Regions from separate parts of the Virgibacillus sp. 6R genome, predicted to be linked through region 1. Evidence: riboswitches for the same ligand, from Rfam matches in the RefSeq annotation. Region 1 holds a riboswitch; each other region holds the start of a gene.
The links. A riboswitch is a leader RNA that binds a small molecule or an ion and turns the genes downstream of it on or off. The one in region 1 is predicted to bind thiamine pyrophosphate.
Positions count from the first base shown of each region.

Region 2: another riboswitch for thiamine pyrophosphate. It lies ahead of tenA (thiaminase II); the one in region 1 lies ahead of thiT (energy-coupled thiamine transporter ThiT).
Region 3: another riboswitch for thiamine pyrophosphate. It lies ahead of BKP57_RS13270 (YkoF family thiamine/hydroxymethylpyrimidine-binding protein); the one in region 1 lies ahead of thiT (energy-coupled thiamine transporter ThiT).

Region 1 is NZ_CP017762.1:3,284,791-3,289,079, reverse strand. Features, by position in the region: gene BKP57_RS15010 (PrpR N-terminal domain-containing protein) at 1-73, opposite strand, end outside; gene BKP57_RS22215 (hypothetical protein) at 367-582, opposite strand; gene BKP57_RS15005 (3-ketoacyl-ACP reductase) at 971-1,693, shown strand; gene thiT (energy-coupled thiamine transporter ThiT) at 1,968-2,558, opposite strand; TPP riboswitch at 2,716-2,819, opposite strand; gene BKP57_RS14995 (globin-coupled sensor protein) at 3,525-4,289, opposite strand, start outside.
Region 2 is NZ_CP017762.1:2,425,593-2,429,881, reverse strand. Features, by position in the region: gene opp4C (oligopeptide ABC transporter permease) at 1-669, shown strand, start outside; gene BKP57_RS10920 (copper homeostasis protein CutC) at 725-1,414, opposite strand; TPP riboswitch at 1,947-2,046, shown strand; gene tenA (thiaminase II) at 2,224-2,916, shown strand; gene BKP57_RS10910 (D-alanyl-D-alanine carboxypeptidase family protein) at 3,023-4,030, opposite strand; gene BKP57_RS10905 (N-acetylmuramoyl-L-alanine amidase family protein) at 4,070-4,289, opposite strand, start outside.
Region 3 is NZ_CP017762.1:2,914,189-2,918,477, forward strand. Features, by position in the region: gene BKP57_RS13260 (ABC transporter ATP-binding protein) at 1-794, opposite strand, end outside; gene BKP57_RS13265 (ECF transporter S component) at 791-1,372, opposite strand; gene BKP57_RS13270 (YkoF family thiamine/hydroxymethylpyrimidine-binding protein) at 1,365-1,982, opposite strand; TPP riboswitch at 2,392-2,494, opposite strand; partial or broken gene BKP57_RS23455 (FAD-dependent oxidoreductase) at 2,788-2,938, shown strand; gene BKP57_RS22150 (hypothetical protein) at 3,316-3,690, shown strand; gene yidC (membrane protein insertase YidC) at 3,636-4,289, shown strand, end outside.

The sequences.
Region 1 (4,289 bases):
TCACACCTTCTTCCAAGTTAGCCACTTCAATATGAACATCTATGTAATCAGGTGTTTTTACTTTCTTAGCCATCTCAGCCAACCCAGGATAAGGAGCGATTAGTAGAGCTTTTAATAACGTTCATCCCTCATTTGTTTCCATATTAAACAAGTCTATTATGACATAAATAAGATTCAATTGTACATGAAGAGCATATAAAAACAGCTATCAGCGTATTTAACTGCTATAATTTAATGGAAATTATTATGTAAAAAACCATTATTTTCAACTTAACAAAAAAGTAAAGCTACCACTTCACTATCCACTGCCTTACCCAATTCAGAAAATAAGTTTTTCACTTGTTACGTAAAACATTTTTAGATGGATCAAATCTTTTCATATTTCTGGTGCGCCACTTCCTCACTTCGATGCGTAACTTCTCGGCTGTGGTGCTCAGCTTTTTCACTTTGGTGTGCGACCTCCCGGATGCGGCGCTCAACTTTTTCGATGCGCTGCGTGATTTCCTCAATTCGATGCACGACTTTTACGTCTTGGTGCACGACCTCCCGAATACGACGCTCGACTTTCAGGCTGCGATACACTATATGTTGGTGTGCGACTTTCGGTCCTTCATGATCAAGTCATTCTACCGCTCAGCCTTGAAGCCAGGGTACTTACGTTCATAAACAAATAGCTGAATTTACGGTAAAGGTAGCTTGAATTATGTTTGGCTAACTTAATCCACGCTGTACACGTATGATTTATGATGAAAACCTGATCCAAATCGAAGAAGTCTATATGCAACGACACTTGCTTTATCGAGAAGTCTCTTGTTCGAATGGAGATGGTTTTGTTAAAGATTCTATCCATTTAGTGTGATTGTTTTCAACATTTTCCTTCCCTATTCCCTCCATCTCAAAGCAATTTTTTGAATCTACGTTTTCTCTTATTTATACTTACAATAAGAGGTAATAGGGAGGATGATATATCATGGGACAGGAGATTAAAGGAAAAGTTGCCTATATTACAGGTGCTGGCAGGGGAATTGGTCGGGCTACTGCGCTTGCCTTAGCTAAAGAAGGCGTACATGTCGGATTAATCGCGCGGACAAAAAGCAAACTCGAAGCTGCTGTAAAAGAAGCCACAGCGTATGGGGTAAAGGCTAGTTATGCAGTCGCTGATATTGCAAATTCAGAAGAAATTAATCAAGCAATAAACGACCTAGAAAGTTCCCTTGGATCTGCAGATATTTTGATTAATAATGCCGGTATTGGGGCTCATGGAAATTTTCTTGAAATGGAACCAGAAGCGTGGAAACATACATTTGAGGTCAATGTATTCGGCACGTATCATGTTACTCGCGCTGTTTTGCCACAAATGATCAAGAAAAATCAAGGCGACATTATTATGATTTCTTCCAGTAACGGATTAAAAGGCACAGCAGGATCAACTTCTTACAGTGCTTCCAAGTTTGCTATCCAAGGTATGTCCGAAGCATTAATGCAAGAAGTACGAAGAAATAACATTCGAGTTTTCACCTTAAATCCAAGCCTTGTTGCTACTGAGCTTGCCTTTGGTGACCAGTTAGCGGAAAAGAACGAAGATAAATACATGCAGCCAGAGGATCTAGCTGAATATATGGTTGCTCAATTGAAATTACATCCGCGAATCTTTATTAAACAATCGCTACAGTGGGCGACGAATCCGTTTTAAGCTAATAAAAAGCTGTTGCAAAGCGACTTATATGAATCGTTTGCAACAGTTTTTTGTATATATTTATTACTATACTAGGTGACGGTATTTTAGAAATGAATAGTGGTTAATATTGATTTTCAACTGCACGAAACCAAGTATAAGAATAACTCTAATGGAAAAAGATACATGCCAATGCAAAAAATCCTGCGTAAAAAGTATTGCCCATTCACTTCTCCTTCTATGCATGAGCAGCAATCGGCTCTACAGCTATTGTTAGATTTACCTAAGACAATTAAGAAGCTTTCCTTTTTGCCGTAAACTCATCTGTCTGAATTAATCTTGGCGCACTTGCTAAAAGGACTACAAGAACGACAGAACAGAACACAAACGCGCCTAGCATAGTCGCCCCATTTGCAATGAATGAATATACGACTGGCGACATACCTTTAGGTGCATATTTTCCCCAAAAGATGACTCCTGCAAGAAAATGCCAGAAATACCTCGCAATACTGCCTACTAATGTTGCTGCCACCACCCAGGCCAATGCAACTTTTTTATTTCCATTTTGAACATTTTTTTGAATGACAGGATACAATAAACCAGCAAAGCCAACAAATGCAAAGGCAATAAAATATTCAATTAAAAATTGTAGAGGTGTTAAATAATATGCATCTCCTAGCATTACTTGCAATAGGCCCCATAAGAAACCAGATAACACCCCTGCTATGACTCCCCGGCGAAATGTCAGAATAAAAATCGGAACCATTGCAAAGGAAATGGAAATAGCGGGTGATAATTTAATCGAAGGTAAAAAATCTAGAATCATTGCAAATGCGGCGAAGAAAGCTGCCTCAATCATCACCAATAATCTTACATTTATCATTAAAATTGCTCCCCTTTCACGGAAACCTCAAGGGAAGCATAGCTAATATAAACGTGGATTCATTATTTGTGCAGAAAGGATCACCCTACAGTCATTCTCTATAAATACAGAATTCTTCATGCATTTAAAAGCGAATGAGACTTTGATGAGTTAACCTAATCTTTGTTGCCCACATCCCTACGCAAGTGCTAACTAAACAGGTTCAAAGGGTCCGAACTCAATCGTTCTATCTCAGCCTAAAAGGCTCCCCTTGTGGTTTCTATGTATTTGATTTCATCTATTATAATAAATAATTTGTTTTTTGAACAGCTTTCTGCTCTTTATAAACGCCTTTGCCTTGAAACGACCATAGTAATACCATCAAAACCGATAACTCATTTTTATAAATTCAAATTGCTCTATTGCATGAATGTTTCTGTATTAAGAAATCTCGCTTTTGATTAAAAATGCTACTACCTTTTTTTTAAAAAATAACAATGCACGTGTAATACATTATGCTAAGCACTTAACACCCTCCTGCGCTCAACATTTCTATATCGGCTTACATCAGCCAAATCGTATTACTCGCATTTTTCAAGACAGATGCATCATTTACTGTCATGAAAATGATACAGAAAGCCCCTATCATTTCAGCATCGTACTTAAAATATGGAAAGTATACCTTTGATTTCAATTAAAAAACTTCCAGTTCTTAACAAAACATAATCTTATTTCCTTCACAATCAATGATCGTAAAGAACAAGCTTTCCTATAGTGTAAAAAATACAAGTTTCTCTCTTTTACTAGCGGTGGACCCACATCATCGATAATCAGCTCCTCTTGATTTAAATCCGAGTACATATTGATAAATTAAGATTGTAAACTACTTGCAGTCGCGATTGTCTAAGTTCGCTGCCTTTCTCTTCATTCAATCAACTGTCATCTAAAAAACAATTTCTATCATCTCTTGCCCACTCTCGAATGCGTTTATGCCTTATTTGTCGCTTCATTTAATTGCTCAGCAGCTACTACAACACTAGAAGCAGCTCGTTCCATTTCATGAACGACTTGTTTGAATTCGTTCATTTCTTTTAGCACAATCTTTGCTTCTTGCTCATTCAATTGAATGGTCTTTACTAAATGCTGAAAAGATTGTTGCGTAGCTTCCGAAAACGACATACTTAATCCAACTGCCTCTTCTATTTCTCCCATAGATGTTTTCGTCCATTGACTAACTTGGCTTGAGGTTGATATGAGTGAGGTTATTTGTGTGATGGATTGCTTTGTTTGCTCTGCTAACTTGCCAATTTCCTTGGAAACTACGGCAAACCCACTTCCATGTACGCCCGCCCTTGCCGCTTCAATAGAAGAATTCAAAGCTAATAAATTTGTTTGATCGGCAATTTTTTGTACCATAGCTATAATTGTTGCAATTTCGTTTGATGATTGATCAAAATTATCCAAGGATTGAGTTATTTGCTTCGCCGTTTTTTCCATATACTTCATGGTGTTAAACAGTTCATCTAATTGTTCTTGACCTTCCAGTGCTTTTTCTTTAGCTTTTTCTGCTTGATATGTACTTTTTTCTGTCGCTTCATTCACTTCGTTTATATTTGTACTAATTGTCTCTACAGAAGCATGATTTTCCTCGGCTATTGCTACAAGTTCCTCGCTGACTGCAGTCATTTTATCCTTAAGCCAGTCTTTACCCGCTTTATATTTTTCATCCATTTTTTTCATATTTTCCTGTTC
Region 2 (4,289 bases), 860 kb from region 1:
GGTGCAGATAGTGCAGGTAGGGATATCGTTACCATGCTATTATATGGTGGACGGACATCGTTATTAATTGGCTTTTCTTGTACGGCCATCATTATATTCATTGCTACGTTAATAGGAACAATTTCAGGTTATTACGGGAATAAAATTGATAGTATTCTCATGCGATTTACTGATTTTATGATGAATTTCCCGTTCCTGATTTTTGTTATTGTATTACAAGCGATTTTTGTTGACAGTGGTGTGTTAGCATTAATTCTTGTTATTAGCTTACTCAGCTGGACCGGAGCCGCAAGAGTAATTCGAAGTAAGGTTATGTCGGAAAAGGAAAATGAATATGTATTAAGTGCGGTATCAATCGGTACCAAGCCTTCTAAAGTAATGATTAAACATATACTCCCTAACGTCATATCAACCATTATCGTTCAGGCAACACTTTTATTAGCAGCGATGATTGTGGCCGAAACTGGATTGAGTTATCTTGGCTTCGGTGTACCAGTTGGCACGCCAAGCTGGGGGAATATGCTACAAGCAGCCCGTGACCCTGGTACGTTCGAAAACCTGTGGTGGGTATGGTTACCACCTGGTTTGTTAATAACGTTAACCATTTTATCAATTAACTTTATCGGCGAAGGATTTAAAGATGCTTTTAACCCGAAAACAAAGAAATAATAGTTTGAGCCTGGGTTTTATGAATGATAAAACCCAGGTATTTTTATTGAAAAAACTAATTTCCTTTCATTGTTCTTTTGACTTGTTGTATTTTACTACGATCAAGCGAATGAGCAAACGAATTATTTATTCGTACACCTGAACCAAAGTGAAAGGCTTGTGGCTTTACTTGATGATAGACATCGGCAAATGTCTCTGGCCTTAAACCGTGACCAACCATAACGGATAAATGCGTATCATTGGCTAAATCAATTATTTGCTGCAGTTGTGGAATTGCGTCAGGAGCTTTATAATTACCACCGGCTGTTAAAATCGTTGTAATTTGCTCATATTTTGCTAAGCATTGTAATGCTTCTACTTGATCACGGGCAAAATCAAACGCCCGATGGAAGGTTACTTCCAAACCATCAGCCACATCCAACAACTGTTTTAAAACTTCCTCATCAATGGTCTGTTTAACCGTCAATGCACCAATAACAATCCCATTTGCTCCAACTTTCTTAATTAACTCTATATCCGCTTTCATTGTGTCTAAATCATGTTTATTATATACGAACGATTGACTATGTGGACGAACCATTACATTCATAGGAATGTTTACAGCTTCTACCGCATTTTTTAGTAAACCGAAGCTTGGTGTTAAGCCAATTTCCGCCATTGCAGGACTAAGTTCAATCCGATCTGCACCATACTGCTCTGCCTCAATCACATCTGTTAAATTCGTTGTAATTACTTCTAAAAGCATGAATATTCCTCTCCTTTACATACTCTACCCTCATCCTACCCAAACTGAGTACCATTTAACAGACCAAAAGCATGCAAAGTATCCATTTAATTATACTTAAGAATTGAATTCTTATAAATATTTCAATCGGTACGGGAATAAGCGGGCAACAACTATCCATAATCCCAGTCGTTTAAAAAATATTCCACAACAGGGAAAAGAATCAATAAGACACCCATACCCTATTGAAATAATCCGACTTTAGCTAACTGATTTTTATTGCCTTTAAAAATTGATTCATTAAATCCTGAAATTACGATGAGTAATTTCTTGTTCCAAAATGAACCACCCTAACAACATGAAAATGCAACTGATAATATAAAAATCGACGGGGTACATCCTATCCCCATCTCCTTTTTTTAATTGTTTAAATACACAAACATAGTTTGGCTATTTCAAGTTATCAATCTATAAAGATAACACTTGTTTTCTCATTTTATTTGCTCTATTTAATCAAATATGATTAAATAGCCTGTAAATAGTTTCATACTATATGTTTCACTAGGGGAGCAATTTTATTGCTGAGAAAGGAAACTTGACCCTTTGAACCTGATCTAGTTTACACTAGCGTAGGGAAGTGATGACTTGCAACAGATTAACAAGCTAGTCAAGCATGCACTCCCATTCTTTACAATCGTTGAATGGGATTTTTTATGACTTTTGCTTCACTTCGTTACAGAGCTAAGTGATCTTCCTCAAAACTGCAAAGGTGAGTTGTTTCCATAACTTCTCTAGCATTAAAATAATAACATGGAAGAGGAGAATTAAACGTGCAACCATTATTTACAGACCGTTTATGGAAAAAGGTGGAGCCCATTTGGAAGTCATATTTGGAGCACCCGTTTGTGAAGGGACTAGGGGAAGGTTGGCTGGACAAAGAAAAGTTTAAACATTGGATGAAGCAAGACTATGTTTATTTAATCGAATATTCCCGTCTGTTTGCACTAGGTAGTGCAAAGGCAAATGATTTAACAACTATGACAACCTTTGCCAATCTATTACACGGCACATTGCATATGGAAATGGATTTGCATCGTAACTATGCAAGTAAATTCAGTATTACCGCACAAGAGTTAGAAGAAACAGAAGCAGCTGCGACAACGACTGCATATACAAGTTATATGCTAAATGTCTCTCAACGAGGTGGCGTAGAAAATACAATCGCTGCTGTTCTCGCATGTGCCTGGAGCTATAACTATATAGGGAAAATACTAGCAACATGGCCAAACGCATTGGAACATGAATTTTATGGGAGTTGGGTACAAATGTATTCCTCAGATGAATTCACAGCACTTGCTAACGACTGCATTGATTTAATAAATGCTATTGCTAAAGATAAACCAGAGCATGAGCTGGCTCTATTAGAAGATATCGTTGTCAAGACAAGTTACTTTGAGTATATGTTCTGGGATATGGCAGAAAATCAAGCAATGTGGCCAATCCCTTCCACAGCATTAGTTTAAATGTGCATGACACTCCATTACTAATATTCTATCTAATTATTATAAAGAAAGACTCCCTGCTATATTTCTATTTCAGAAGGGAGTTTTTCTGCTTTCGGATATACATTTATTCTTGAGATAAATATTCCTCTAATGTTAGATCATTCTTCATGATTTCTTGAGCGGCTTTCTTACCAACATAACGAATATGCCATGGTTCATATTGATATTGTGTAATTTCTTCTTTTCCCTTTGGAAAGCGAATGATAAATCCATATTCAGCCGCATTCTCTGCCAACCATTTACCTTCATCTGTATTTCCAAAATCCTCGTTTAATTGGAAATCAACATTAGGACTAGTCACATCCATCGTTAAACCCGTTTGATGTTCACTTTCACCTGGACGAGCACTTACTTGGTTTGCTTCTGCTTCACCTAAAGATTGTACATTAGAAGCAAATATCGATGTTTGCCGATCATAGGAACGATATCCAGACTGGGCAAACAACTCCAAGCCTTCCTTATCTGCAGCTGCAAATAACTCTTCAAGCGCTGGAGCAGCAATTTTACGCATTTGTTTTTTCGGTAAATCTTCAGTAAAAGGAAAACGAACATTGGGTGTCACTAAGTCCACAGGCGTATAGTCTGGTGGTAGGGCATTTTCCTTATTTACTAATACTAATTGTTCGTGGGGATTTGCAGTAACTTTTGTCCCACTATCCGTGGTAACAGGCTCTGCTTTAACAGGCAATTCTTTACCCGCTTCAAAACCACTAGATTTATCTTCAAGTAGTTGCCGAACCACTTTTGCAGTTTCTTGTTCATAGATACCAGTTAAAGGTAAATCTTTCTGCATCTGTAAGTCTGTAACAGCCCATACAGTAGCATCATCAAATTCACCATTATCTTTTATATCGTAGCCAATATTCTTTAAAGCAATTTGTAAAGCTTTTACATCTTTGCCACTATCTAATTTTTGTAAATCCGCTTCAGGAAGCTGTAAGCTCTGATTTGTTTCACCGTTTTTTTCATCATTGGACTGAGTTGATTCTTCTTTATCGTTATTCGTACATGCTGATGTAAATATAAACATAAGCAATAAAACAATAAAGGTGATGATATGTTTCCGTTTCATAATTTCCTCTCCTTCGAAACGTCCCTAGATGGAAGCATTCTAGCTTGCTTCAAAATAGTTTTTCAATCCATCTACAATTGCAGCACCCACTATTTGATCATATTCCTCAGACTGTATGGTTGCTAATTCTTCTGGATTACTCATAAAACCTAACTCTAACAGGATAGATGGTGCATCGTTATCATTCAATACAAAATAATTGTTTTCCTTGACTCCCCGATCTCGTAATTCAATAGCTGCTGTAAGTGACTGATTAATA
Region 3 (4,289 bases), 370 kb from region 1:
GACGTAAAAGTTGCTTGCTTGTTTGCTGCAGCGTTTAATACGAGCTCCGTAATTGGTGGAAGAGCGATCCCTTGTGATTGCAAAAGCGGAGCATGCTTCGTAATTGCTTCTGTTAAAGAACCATCAAAAATACATTGTCCCTGTCTTGATAATATACAAGCTCGTTGTATAAAAGTGACCCAGCCTTCTAGTTGATGTTCAATAACAATAAGTCCAATTTTCTTTTCCTGTTGGATGGTTTTCATCGTTTGGATAAATTCTTGCTTGGCTAACGGGTCTAAGTTAGCGGTAGGCTCATCTAAAATAACGAAATCTGGTTCGAGTGCTAAAACACAGGATAGGGCTAGCTTCTGTTTTTGTCCTCCTGAAAGAGAATGGATGGTAGCTTCTCTATGTTCCGTTAAATGAACGAGTTGTAATGCTTCATCGATTTTGGCTGCGATTTTTTCCCTTGGCGTATTTATATTTTCCAGTCCAAAAGCGATTTCATCCTCTACAGTTAACATACAAAATTGACTCTCAGGATCTTGAAATACGACACCGACATGCTTGCTGATTTCTCCAGGTTTTGTAGCTTGTACATTTTTATCGAAAATACGGACTTTTCCTTCCGTTTTTCCATCGAGTTCTCGAGGGTAGATCCCATTTAAGCAACAGGTTAACGTGCTTTTTCCACTTCCGCTCGGTCCAAGTAATAGCATTGTTTCACCAGCATTCAGATGAAAGGATAGTTTGCTGATAACGGCTTGTTCATGTCCTTCAAACCAAAGGGAAAGCTCATTCACTTGTATCATGATACAGACCTCTCTTTATGCATTTGTTTACCCAGAGCAAAGCTGGACAGTACGCCCGTTTTTGCGAGGGAGTCACTAATTGCTTTTCCAAGCATACCAGAAATAATCGCCCCGCTTAGCATTCTAGCTACGAGCATGCTTATTACATAAGGTGTGCTTAAAGCCGCATAGCCACTACGAAAATAGCCCCAAATAAAACTTAAAATCGCTGCGCCTACTCCGGCAAGCATCAACACCCACAAGGAATAGCGTTTATACCTTGTAGCAGCAAAAGCTGTCTCAGCGCCAAGACCTTGAATGATCCCTGTCACAATAATAATCGGTCCCATCGCATTTCCTAATAGCATTTCAACGGTAGCTGCAATGGTTTCGGACAAAAACGCTGCACCAGGCTTCCGTAAAATATAAGCTGCAATAATGGATACGATAAACCAGATACCAAAAATAAAATCGTAACCTATAGGTCCCATAAAGGATGCAAGTAGCTTTCCTATAGGGAGAAAAGCTAAATAAACAATTCCAAATACGACCGATAACACGGACATGACAATGATTTCTTTTAATCGCCAATTATTCATTGTTGTCCACATCCTTTTTAGATGGACTATTAGCTGAGATCGTTACAGTCATAACTGTGTGGGGAGAATCGCTCTTTTCCATATTGGTGAATACTTGTTCCAAACCATTAAATACATCTTTTCCTTCTCCATCTAAACGAGTGGCATAGTGAATTGATGATACGTGGATACCTTCCTGCTTCATTGCTTCAATTTGACTGTAAATCATATCCATATAGTCGCCGCCGCCTAATGGATAGAGAGAAAATTTCCCAGCTATATTTTGTTGAATCTTGCTGCTTTGTGCTTCGTTTAATCTAATATCATCTTCTGCTAAGAAAACGTCACCAGCGGAATCTCCAGGACAGCCTATGGAATACGTCCCGCTAAATACCACATGATTCCCAGTCTGAGCGGCATGGAGAAACAAAGCCTTGGTAACATCGAATACATGAACGATTTTCCCTCTGACACATGTTCCGACGTCTGTTGTTTTTACCCACACCTTTGATGTATCTACTTCTTCTAATGCTTTCATAATGACATGTACAAATTGATCTGTCATCGGGTAAAGTGCAAAATCGCATCCTGCAATTTTACTTTGGCTGCAAATAATGGTTTGATCTTTCATTCGTTCTTCCTCCCTAAAATTTTTATTAAGGTGTAGCCCTTTGATAGCACTACAAGGCTAACCAACTGTTCCTGAACATGGCCGCCTGGACTAATCATACCAAGAACAGTGTTTCGCCCAATTTTTTACATAAACAAAGGCGCGGGGCGCCCGTTTAGCAACATAGCGAATGGAACGAATCAACTGAGATAAAGGAATCACGGTGAGGTAACGAACCGATGATGACTTATCGTAAGGCGATTTCGTGAAGTCGCCTAGTTGCTGGGCGGTGGAGCTGGACGTGACTATTCGGTTATTTCATTATCCATAAGCACCTAAGTTTATACTTTCTTATACATACAAAAAAACTGCATTCGCTGGGAATGCAGTCTTCGCCAATTATCATTTAACAGAATTTCTTGAGTGTAAGTTGGTCACGACTGCACTTCCCCACGCTAGTATTATCTAGATCGGGTAATAAGGGTCAGAATGATTCCTCTCAGCCATCTAAAATAGCTCCCCTAGTGCAATTAGCTATGCAATTTTAATCATACGTCATAGCGATTATAGTATAGAACGCCAAAGTTCACAACCAATTCGCCCGAAGTGCACAAATAGGTTGCTCGAAGTTCATAACTAAATCACCGCAGTTCACAATTCCATTCCGTATAAAAACAGTATCCTATTGCCTGTTTTTAAAATATTGTATCAAGGAAATATTTTAAGTTTAAAAACTTGTTTAATTATAAATAATTAGTTAATTAGGATAATATGAATGATATATAGAATGGAGAGCAGCTGAAGCTAAGCAAGGGGGAATTATTGTATGTATGATTACATAATCATCGGTGGAGGTATTGTAGGTTTAGCAACTGCATGGCAGATGAAAAAAAGCACCCCAAATCATCCATTGCCGTATTAGAGAAAGAAGTAGGATGGTAACCCATCAAACAGGAAGAAACAGTGGGGTCATTCATCCGTTATACCAAAAAGTGAGCCCTTTTACTTGGGGGTGTTCCAGTTCTCGTAACAGTAATTCCCCAATTTTTCCTTTATAAGGTAGCTGTTACCGCTACTATTGTTGATATATCCAGTAGTATGGACTGATATTACGGGACTCGTAGCTTTGCTTATTGTCGTAGCTAAAAGTTTAAAGAGAAATAATGGAAATTCCGTGTCAGAGCATGTTAGTTAGACAAATTTCGATAGTGCTGGTTGGATTTTAAAATCTAAATGATGCAGCCATACTTGAAAAATTCATTCAAAGGGCAAAAAGTCATATTCTCCCAACCAATCTATTCGCTTTCTTGTGTTATAATGGGATAAATAGGTCGTTAAAGGAGGTGAATATAAAATGATGGATTTAATAAATGAGCTCATTAATGATGCTTCACCAGTTTACTTTTATTTAAGCATCTTATTGACGATGGCGTCTGCATATTCGTTTACGGCTATTCAATTTGGTCATATGATGGATACGCACCACTTGCAAATAAGAGAGTATCATAATGAACGTTATCGCTTATTACCGATACAAGAACTATTCGGGATGTGCGATGAAATCTTTCAATGGGTCGTTAAAAAGGCAAGTCAAATAACTTCCCCAGATGATGATACAGACCACTCTCCCTTCTCGTTACAATTTATGGATTTATTACAACGAGGAGGAAAAATATGCACGATCATTTTATATTCACTTTTCTTAAGAAATACGGTGTTGTTAGTTTAACTTTACTTGTTCTGCTTACTGGATGTCAGGCAGATGGAGGAATGATGGGTTTTCAAAATCCTTTTCCCCCAATGATTAAGTATGTTGCTGGACTGTTTGGTGATGATTATGGCTTATCCATTGTTCTTATAACGGTGCTCATTCGTTTGCTGTTAATGCCGCTAGCATTTAAGCAAATCAAAAATGGGGCAAAAATGAAAGCAAAGATGAATCAAATGAAGCCAGACATGGATGCCCTGAAGCAGAAATATAAGAACAAACAAGATGCTGCCTCCAAAGCGGAAATGCAGCAAGAAATGATGCAGCTGTACAAAAAACATCAATTCAATCCATTAAGTTCCATGGGCTGTCTTCCGATGTTATTGCAATTCCCGGTTGTCATTGCGTTTTATCATGCGATTCGAAGCTCACAGGAGATAGCTTCGCACTCCTTTTTATGGTTCGATTTGGGGCAAGTGGACATGATTTTACCATTTGTTGCAGCAGCTGTTTATTTCTTGCAATCTCGTGTATCTTTGATTGGTATAGAGGAAAAACAAAAAAAGCAGATGGCCATAATGGGCTTAATATCTCCGATTATGATTGGGTTTATTTCGTTT